Regions from separate parts of the Exiguobacterium sp. s130 genome, predicted to be linked through region 1. Evidence: riboswitches for the same ligand, from Rfam matches in the RefSeq annotation. Region 1 holds a riboswitch; each other region holds the start of a gene.

Region 1 (3,282 bases):
ACTGTACTGCAGTAACTCCGAAAATCCGTCGCGAATGACTGCACGCTCCAACAAAAAGTCAAGATAGGCTGTTTTTCCGTCAGACGGCAGAAGTGCGAACATTTGCCCGACACCACTCTGAATCGATAACGTCCGGTCGAGTACACCGCGTTTTAACGGTTCGAAGTCACTCGCTGGCGCAAATGCCTGCATGAGTGCGATGATGTTATCCTGTGTCGTCACCGTCCCGTCGAAGTCACAAAGAATCCGTACGGTCATGACTTGATCCCCCAAGCGTCGAGGGCAATTCGTAATTCTTCATGACGCGATGCTGCCGTCGATAGGGATTCATTTGCGAGTGCCGCATCGAGTGCCTGACGGAAAGCAATGACACCAGCCGCAGCACCTTGCGGATGACCATGTACGCCGCCGCCGGCGTTGATGACGGAATCGATCCCGAAGTCTCGTACGAGTTGAGCGACGAGTCCAGGATGAATACCGGCTGAAGCAACCGGGAAGATTGATTTCGTCTGACCGAGACGGGTCGCTTCGACCGCGATACCACGGGCGACATCCTTTGGCAAAGCGACATTGCCGTAAGGAGACGGGAATAGCGTCAAGTCTGCTCCAGCAGCGCGCGGTAATGTGCCGAGTAAGACAGGAGCTGCGACTCCGTGATTCGGGCTAGCGATCAACGCACCGCTATATGCCGGATGATTGAAAATCGGAACGTTGATTTCCGGATCACTTGCCAGTTCGCGTAAGACGTCGAGTCCGTATGTGAAGGTATTCAGCAAGAAAGCAGTCGCTCCAGCATCAATCAATCGCTTGGCTTGATCCTTGAGCGTAAAGACAGGACCGCTGAGTGTGATCGCATATAACGCACGTTTACCGGTCCGTTGGAAGTGAGCATCGATGACCTCACGTCCGATCCGTGCCCGGTCAATCGTTGGTGTCAATGGATTGTCGTATAGGATCTCATCGTCTTTGACGAGATCGATCCCACCAGCGAGTTGTCCTTCGAGTTGATCACGAAGGAACGATAAATCGCGTCCGATGACTCCTTTGAAGATGCTCATTAATAGTGGGCGATCTTCGACACCGATCAAGGAACGGACCCCTTCGATCCCGAACTTTGCACCTGGAAAGTCCGACGTAAATGTATCGGGTAGTAGCAATTCCGTTAATTTGATTTCACCGTCGAGTGAGAGTTTCCCGAAGACGGTCGTCAGAATCGCAGAAAAGTCGCGCGATACGTTATGTTCCGGGTAACGAATCGTGATATATCCTTTGCCATCGCGCTCTTCGGTATGTACGACTTCCCCTTTGAACGAGGCAAGTTGTTGTTGTTCGAGATGATTCAGTTCCGTCCAAGAACCGACTGTCAGACCAAGCGCGAGTTGTTCAGCGCGCTGCTCGAGTCGATCACGGGCAGTCAATTGATAAGTAGCAGTGATATAAGCCATGTCTTTCCTCCTTCAACAAAAAAATGGTCTCTCGTCAGCGACAAGAGACCATGAATGATTCGAACGTGGACTCTTATCTGTCAGCTTAGTAGCTGCAAGAATTAGCACCGTGCCAAAAGGTCGGTTGCTGCGACATCGTAGGGCTTGTCCCTCCGTCTGCTCTTGATAAGAATTGGATGAAATTGTGAAATCTAATTGCAATTTTTACATGAGAATCGCCACTTGTCAAACTATTTTTAGAAAATTTATTTTTTTGAAAATACTCTTTCTATAGATGACTTAAAAATGATATCCGTTTCTGCTTGATTTCGATTTGACAGCGAGGAAGTCGATTGCGTAAGATTCAAATCAATATCACACACGACAACTACATACGACTCTTATCGCGAGTTGGCAGAGGGAATTGGCCCGATGACGCCGCAGCAACCGACCACTGGGCACGGTGCTACATCCAACAGACGTTTCGTCTGAGAGATAAGAGGACGCAGTGACTTTTCTGCGCCTCTTTTCGATGACGAAAAGAGGCGCTTTTTCGTGTATCACATAGGGGGAAACTGAGATGACATATAAAGCATTCACAGAACAGGACGCGATTGATTGTGTTCGGACATTAGGACTGATCGGCGATGGAGCCGTCGAAGCAGAAGAGATTGGCGACGGGAACCTCAACCTCGTCTTTCGGATTCGAGAAGGCGAACATCGCTTGATTTTAAAACAAGCATTACCATATGCGAAGGTCGTCGGGGAGAGCTGGCCGTTATCGCTCGAACGAGCGTGGATCGAGCAATCCGCACTCCGTGAATTCGCACGGCATGCCGTACCGTTCGTGCCACGTGTTTTTCATGCTAGTCATGAAGAGGCATATACGGTCATGGAAGATCTTTCACATCTGACGATCGTTCGAAGTGGTTTACTCGCAGGTGAACAGTATCCGTTGCTTGCGGAACATATCGGTTCTTATCTCGCTCGGACGTTATTCCATACATCGGACTTTGCGCTTGGTCCGGTTGAAAAGAAACGTGTCGCCCGAACGTACTACAATCCAGACATGTGCGACATCACGGAAAAATTAATCTTCACGGATCCGTTTCATGACGCGGAGACGAACGAGATTGAAGCCGGGCTTGAAGAAGAGGTGGCACGTCTATGGGCGGACGATGAGTTGAAACGCGAAGTCGCAAAACTCGAAGCGCTTTTCATCACGAAAGGAGATGCGTTGTTACACGGCGATCTACATACAGGAAGCATCTTTGCTTCGGCAACGGAAACGAAAGTCATCGATCCAGAATTCGCCTTTTATGGTCCATTCGGATTTGATGTCGGACAGTTCATCGCCCACTTATTCTTTGCAGCATACCCGGATTATTCAGCACTTCGTGATGCCCGGATTCGCGACATCGATACGTTCTGGCTGACGTTCGCTTCGACGTTCCGTGCCTTATGGGAACGCGAAGCCGTCGAACCATTCCGGACATCGGGACTCGTCGACGATGTACTGAGCACGATTCTGCAGGATGCACTCGGCTTTGCCGGTTGCGAACTGATTCGTCGGACGATCGGACTCGCACCGGTCGCTGATTTAGAAACGATTAGTTCTATGACGGAACGACTAGAACGAAAACAACATGCTTTACGTTTAGGATCGGCGTTAATCAAACGTCGGACCGAATGTCGGACATTTGATGATTTGCGAAACTTCGACGTAACGGAGGAACTTAGCCGATGAGTACATTCGTTCAAAGTATTCGTTATGAAGATCGTGTCTTGACGATTCTCGATCAGACACGTCTACCGCAGGAAGAACACTATGAAGTCATTACCGATCTTGCACAAGCGG
Region 2 (3,282 bases), on a different contig from region 1:
ATCAAATCCGATACCAATCAGGGAAATCAAACAGACGACGAAAGCGGCGATCGGTATCAATGGAAAGAGTGGTGTACGATAGACCAATTCGTCGACCATATGCCCTTCGCGGAGGAATTGTTTCCGGAAGCGATACTGCGCAACGCTGATACTCATCCAGACGACGACGACAGCAAGACCGGAAATCGAGACGAGCGCGATATAGACACTTCCTGCTGCATAGATGCTAGAAAGCAAAGCAAGTCCTCCGCCAAGCATGCTGAACAATACAGCTCGAAGTGGAACCCCACTTGGTGTCACCTGGGCGAAGAAGCGCGGAATCATGCGTTCGTTCGCAAGCGACCAAAGCATCCGGGAGGCAGCGTAAAGCCCAGAGTTCGCTGCCGATAAGATCGCTGTCAGAATGACGAAGTTCATCACGTCTGCCGCATACGGAATCCCGATTCGTTCAAACACCGCAACGAATGGACTTTCGAGCACACCCTTCCCTTCCGTTGGCAATAAGACGGCTAATACGATGATCGTACCGACGAAAAAGAGGACGAGTCGCAAAATCGTTGTTCGGATCGCAAGCGGAATCGTCCGCTTCGGATCGACCGCTTCACCCGCTGCGACGCCGATCAATTCCGTTCCTGAGTAAGCAAAGTTCACGGCAAGCATCGTCATGAAGATCGCAAATGCCCCATTTGGAAACAATCCTCCTTCCGTTAAGGAAGAAAAGAATGGTGCCGGGCTACCATCTTGTAATGGGATGAAGCCAACGATCGCTCCCGCACCAAGTAAAATGAAAGCAATGATCGTTACGACCTTAATGGCGGAGAACCAAAACTCGACTTCAGCAAATACGCGGACCTTCAAGACGTTGATACCAAGGATCATCGCAGCGAATAATGCACTGAACACAAAGACTGGAATCGACGGGAACCAACGTTGCATTAAAATGCCTGCTGCCGTGAATTCTGAACCAAGGGCGACCGTCCACGTCAGCCAGTAGAGCCAGGCCACCGTATAACCGGTACCGGGTCCGATATACTTCGTTGCGTACTTATGGAATGATCCGGTTTCCGGCATGTGTACAGCGAGTTCGCCAAGACTTAACATGACTAAGTAGACGACGACGGCTCCGATTAAATACGACAAAATCGTTCCGACACGTCCCGCTTGTTCCAACGTATAACCTGTACTTAAAAATAATCCTGTTCCAATGACGCCTCCTAACGACAGCATGATCAGATGACGTGATTCCATCTTGCGTCGAAACGCTCCGCTCGTTTTCATGAATCCATTTCCTCCTCGTTCCCCCTATTTCAAACAAAAAACGCATCCTCACGGATGCGTCGGTCGACAATTCGGAAATCTTATCGATCGGGTGCAACACCCGCAGGAATTAGCACAGTATCTTTCGACCTGTTGCTGAGGTTTCATAGGGCCAGTCCCTCCACCTCTCTGGATAAGTATGTAATTGTTCCTAACCCTATCAAGTCTTTTCTGAATTGTCAATACAATTCAGAATACTCCTACCAAAAAACATTCCGTATCGTAATGACCCGGAATGTTAGAACACTTTATTTTTTTGCGAATAGATCCGCTGTTTTTAAGGCTGCCCGAACCGCTTTCCGGTTCAATGTTCCTTGCTGATGCTTCATTTTCTTCGTTTGAGCAGCAAGTTGTGCTTTGAGCGCCGCAATTTCTTGATCTTTTTGAGTCGTCGTTGTCTGTTTCTGCAATGCTTTGATTTTCTTATCTTTTTCGGCCAATTGCGCTTTTGCCTGTTTTTGCGCATCCGCGATCTTCTTCTCTTGTTCCGGGAAGAACCGTTCGAAACGGGCGACTGCTTCTTCGAGACTCACGCCAGAAATCGGTTGAACCGGTGGAAGTAGTTCCGCTTGCGCCATTTGACGGTCAAACGGCACATTCTCAGGATAATTCGTCTCTTGGTAAATGTGTTCAAGATCATTCACGTTCAAGAAATCAACGAAGTTGTCGAAGTTACGTGCTTGAACACGTGCCGGACTTTGGAAATCAGCATTGGCTACGACGTCGGATAATTGTGTATCCGCTTTGATGTCGTTCGCCCAAATATGCGTCAACTGATGATAATCCGTTAGTTCGCGCATTCGTGCATCCTTTGGAATGAGGATACTCGGCGTACCCGCAAGCGTTGCTGTGATATTTCCATGCAAGCGCGCACCAAAACTGAGGTCTGCCTGCCCGATGAAATCGAACCATGTTTGTGCGTTCAAGAAGAAACGAACACGATCGTTCATGTAAGCAGGATCCGACATCTTCACCGGATAGTTCGTCACGGACAAATCTGCGATCGGATGCGTTCCTGTATACGTCAATTTCAGTTCCTTCATCCATTGGGGAATGAAGTAATGATTCGGATACTCTTCCATTCCGCGCGTAATGAAATCAAGAACATTTTGTGGTGCTAAACGTGACGAGTTGACCGTAATCATCGACTCGGGCGTAATGTTCGTTTCACGAATATGTAAGTCGCGACCAAACGCGTACATCGAAGGACATCCGATGACACGATGATCAATGCCTTCGCGAAAACCAAGACGCGTCAAGTATTTCGACGTGATTTCCCCACGAAGACCAAGCATGCTTGAGCGCTCAAGTACAGCGCTGACGAATGCTTTGACATCTTCATCGAATGGGAATCCACCGTCTAGATCTGGTTCAAACGGTGCACGTAAGCCTACACCGATGACGACGACTGGAATTTTTAATTTCTTGATAAGGCGGGTGTACTTCCGCAACGTCGGTACGAATTCTTTTCGGAATGCGTCCGCTAACGGAATGACGTAGAGATCGAAGTTGGCATTGATTTCGTCCGCCCGTTCTTCATCGTAATAGTAATAGTCCGGTGTAATCGTCGTTCCTTCTGTCATCAACGTCCGAAAGATACTGTATTGATAAATGAGATTTCCAACGTTTCCTCCAATGGAATTATGTTTCATCAAATAAGGAGCATCGAACTGTTCGAATGGTGTCATACCTGCACGAATAATAATACGTTTCATAATGGATAAACTTCCCCTCTCGTCTGCTTCATTCGTCCTTGCAAGAAAAAATGCGGAAAAATATATTATCACTTTTTTTCAATCTCATTAACAATAGATGAACTTTATTTCGGAAGTCAACGATTCTTAGGGGAAACAGGTCTTTCGTCATCAAAACGAAACATTTGTACCACTCCATTATTTTTCTAAAATAGAAAAATGCAACTATTTAATCGTTCCAAGATACATGCGTAAGTTTGCTTCGACTAAT
Region 3 (3,282 bases), on a different contig from region 1:
TTACTTGTCACGCGTTATGAAACGCTGGAAGAGTTCAAACTGATCTTACTCTTTCACGTGATTGGTCTAGCACTTGAACTGTTCAAAGTGAACGTTGGGTCTTGGAGTTATCCGGAACAGGCTCTAACGAAAGTGGCTGGTGTTCCCTTGTATGCAGGATTCATGTATGCAAGTGTCGCAAGTTATGTCTGTCAAGCGTTCCGAAGATTTCATTTACGCTTCACAGCATTTCCACCGCCTTGGCTTGCGATCAGCGTAGGCAGTCTCGTCTATCTCAACTTCTTCACCCACCATTGGATCTTCGATGCACGCTGGCTATTGATGGTCCTCGTCGTCCTTGTCTTCTATAAGTCATGGGTTCATTTTACGATCGAGCAGACGATCTACCGGATGCCGCTCGTCCTATCCTTTTTACTGATTGCCTTTTTCATTTGGATCGCGGAGAACATCGTGACGTTCTTTAAAGGCTGGGTCTATCCGCATCAGGAAGGAGGCTGGGCAGTCGTTGATCTTGGAAAATTGTCTTCTTGGTTCCTGCTTGTGATCATCACGGTTTTGATCGTCATCGTCGCGAAATACAAGCGTCAGGATCCGGCTGTGGAGATATATCAGCGTACATAGACGAAAAATATGACATTTCGTTTGCGATGAAGCGCTTCGATGTTCAACGTTCGTTCTAACATGTGGACGACAACTTGAGCGTGCTTGGCTCAACCAGCAACGAGACGGGAAATTATTGAAAAAAGAGTGAAACATTAGAAATTTTAAGCCGTAGAGTAAGGTGAGAACTTATTTTTCAAGGAGGACCTTACTCATGTCATCTCAATTAAAGAAAGCAGCGAAGGAGTCGCTCAGCGGTCGTTGGGGATTTGCAGTCCTAGCTTTTCTGCTGTTTAGTATTATTCAGGGTGTTCCTAATTTATTTGGATCGGATATCGATGAGCCGTCTAGTAGTATAGATCTCGTTGTATCATTGGTGTCGATTTTATTGATTCCAGTAGGAGTCGGTTGGACATGGATTGCCATGTCGATTGCTCGTGGCGAAGAAACGAAAGTGACGGATTTGTTTGAGCCATATGGTATGTTCCTGAAAGTGGTGGGGCTGGCCATTGTTCAGTTCATCTTTATCGCGCTCTGGACGTTACTCTTAATCATCCCTGGTATCATCAAGTCATTCTCTTACTTGTTGACGTTCTACATCCTTCGAGATGAACCATCGATCGGTATCCTAGAGGCCATCACGCGTTCACGCCAACTCATGGATGGTCACAAGATGGAAGCATTCTTACTCTTCCTATCATTCATTGGTTGGGCATTACTTGTAATCGTTACACTTGGTCTTGCTGTCTTATGGGTTGGACCATACTTCAGCGTCACGCTTGCCAAATTCTATGATCGTGTTCGTGGTGAACAAGCACCAGAGCCAACATCAGATTTCGTCGCACCATATTAATCCGGAATCCCGACACTACGTCGGGATTTTTCTTTGAAATAAATCCGATAGGAAAAGACGGTTTAATGGTTGCTTTAGTTCAATGAATTCTGTACGATGAATGCAACACATCTTATCTAGAGAAGTCGAGGGACTGGCCCGAAGACACTTCAGCAACCCCGCTATGGCGGAAGGTGCTACTTCCAGGAAGGAATACCTTCTGAAGATAAGAGCGGACAGGACAAGATACCGTCGCTCTTTTCGAACTTCGAAAAGAGCGTTTTTTTATGATAAGGGGGACGATGGAGTGGAGTATGGTTTTTGGTTACCGATTTTTGGGGGATGGTTACGTAACGTCGAGGATGAACAGATGCCAGCAACATTCGATTATGCGAAACAAGTCGCACAAACAGCTGAACGCATCGGCTTCTCGACGACGTTGATTGCGGAATTGAACTTGAACGATATCAAAGGCATCAAGGAACCGAGTCTTGAGGCATGGACAACGGCAGCGGCGATTGCTGCAACAACAGAACGCCTTGAGATCATGACAGCGGTTCGTCCCGGGTTCCATAATCCAGCGACGACGGCGAAGATGGCGGCAAACATCGATCAGTTGAGTGGAGGGCGATTTACGCTCAATGTCGTCTCAGCCTGGTGGGCAGAAGAAGCAAAACAATACAACGGTATTTTTACTGCACATGCTGAGCGCTATGCCCGGACGGAAGAGTTCGTCACGGTCATGAAAGGACTATGGGCAGATGCGTCACCGTACAGCTTCTTCGGTCATCACTACACGATCGAACAGGCAGAACTCCATCCGAAACCCGTCCAGCGTCCGGGGATTAAGCTCTACGCTGGTGGAGAGAGTGAAGCCGGAAAACGGACGATCGTCGAACATTGTGATGCCTACGTCATGCATGGAGGCACTGTTGAAGAAGTAGCTCATAAAATCAATGATATGAAAATACGCCGGGAAGCGACGGGACACGCACCGCTTGAGAGCTTCGGTCTTGCTGCCTACATCATTTGTCGGGATACGGAAGAAGAAGCGCTTCTTGAGTGGCAACGCATCACGGACGTTAAGGAAGACAGCGCCGGTTATGCCGGTTATCAAGATTTCATCAGTAAATCGCAACTCGAACAACAGGTCGAACGAAATGATTATTCCGTCTCGAACCGTGGTCTGCGACCGAACTTGATCGGAACACCAGAACAGATTGCCGAACGGATTCTAGCGTTCGAAGCCGTTGGTGTCACGTTGCTCTTGTTACAATTCTCACCACAACTTGAAGAAATGGAACGCTTTGCCCGTGACGTAATGCCACTGGTCGAAGCGAAACGAAAGGTAGGTCAACAATCATGACAAAAATTCATATTCTCCACGAAAACCAAGAATGGACGGATCATCTCATCAAACGTCTCGAAGAACTCAAGTTGCCGTACGAGCAGTGGCACTTAAATGAAGGAATCGTACCGTTAGATGAACTGCCGCCAGAAGGTGTCTTTTACAGTCGTATGAGTGCGTCTTCGCATACGCGGGGGCATCGTTACGCGCCGGAGTTGACGGAAGGGGTCCTCGCTTGGTTAGAAGAGCATGACCGGACCGTCTTTAACGGAACGCGTGCGCTTCGTCTTGAAGTCAGCAAAGTCAATCAATACACGGCGTTGCGGAAGGCTGGGATTCGTGTACCGAAGACGACGGCTGCCGTCGGACGCGATCAAATCGTACAAGCAGCAAAAGAGATCGGTGTTTCGTCATTCATCACGAAACACAACCGTGCCGGGAAAGGTCTCGGCGTCCAGTTATTCCATTCGATTGAAGCACTTGAAGCTTATCTCGACGGTCC

Evidence for each region. Region 1 has a riboswitch for S-adenosylmethionine ahead of HZS85_RS11160 (2,3-diketo-5-methylthiopentyl-1-phosphate enolase). Riboswitches for the same ligand answer to the same signal wherever they lie in the genome.
Region 2: linked by a shared signal. The riboswitch ahead of HZS85_RS13975 (amino acid permease) and the one ahead of HZS85_RS11160 (2,3-diketo-5-methylthiopentyl-1-phosphate enolase) in region 1 are both predicted to bind S-adenosylmethionine.
Region 3: linked by a shared signal. The riboswitch ahead of HZS85_RS14105 (LLM class flavin-dependent oxidoreductase) and the one ahead of HZS85_RS11160 (2,3-diketo-5-methylthiopentyl-1-phosphate enolase) in region 1 are both predicted to bind S-adenosylmethionine.

The regions. Positions count from the first base shown of each region.
Region 1 is NZ_JACSNI010000004.1:27,577-30,858, reverse strand. Features, by position in the region: gene HZS85_RS11165 (2-hydroxy-3-keto-5-methylthiopentenyl-1-phosphate phosphatase) at 1-258, opposite strand, end outside; gene HZS85_RS11160 (2,3-diketo-5-methylthiopentyl-1-phosphate enolase) at 255-1,445, opposite strand; SAM riboswitch class I at 1,516-1,617, opposite strand; SAM riboswitch class I at 1,823-1,926, shown strand; gene mtnK (S-methyl-5-thioribose kinase) at 2,005-3,171, shown strand; gene mtnA (S-methyl-5-thioribose-1-phosphate isomerase) at 3,168-3,282, shown strand, end outside.
Region 2 is NZ_JACSNI010000006.1:65,984-69,265, reverse strand. Features, by position in the region: gene HZS85_RS13975 (amino acid permease) at 1-1,278, opposite strand, end outside; SAM riboswitch class I at 1,356-1,457, opposite strand; gene HZS85_RS13970 (polysaccharide pyruvyl transferase family protein) at 1,566-3,032, opposite strand; gene HZS85_RS13965 (ketopantoate reductase family protein) at 3,237-3,282, opposite strand, start outside.
Region 3 is NZ_JACSNI010000006.1:91,472-94,753, forward strand. Features, by position in the region: gene HZS85_RS14095 (DUF817 domain-containing protein) at 1-621, shown strand, start outside; gene HZS85_RS14100 (DUF975 family protein) at 815-1,453, shown strand; SAM riboswitch class I at 1,563-1,665, shown strand; gene HZS85_RS14105 (LLM class flavin-dependent oxidoreductase) at 1,740-2,798, shown strand; gene HZS85_RS14110 (ATP-grasp domain-containing protein) at 2,795-3,282, shown strand, end outside.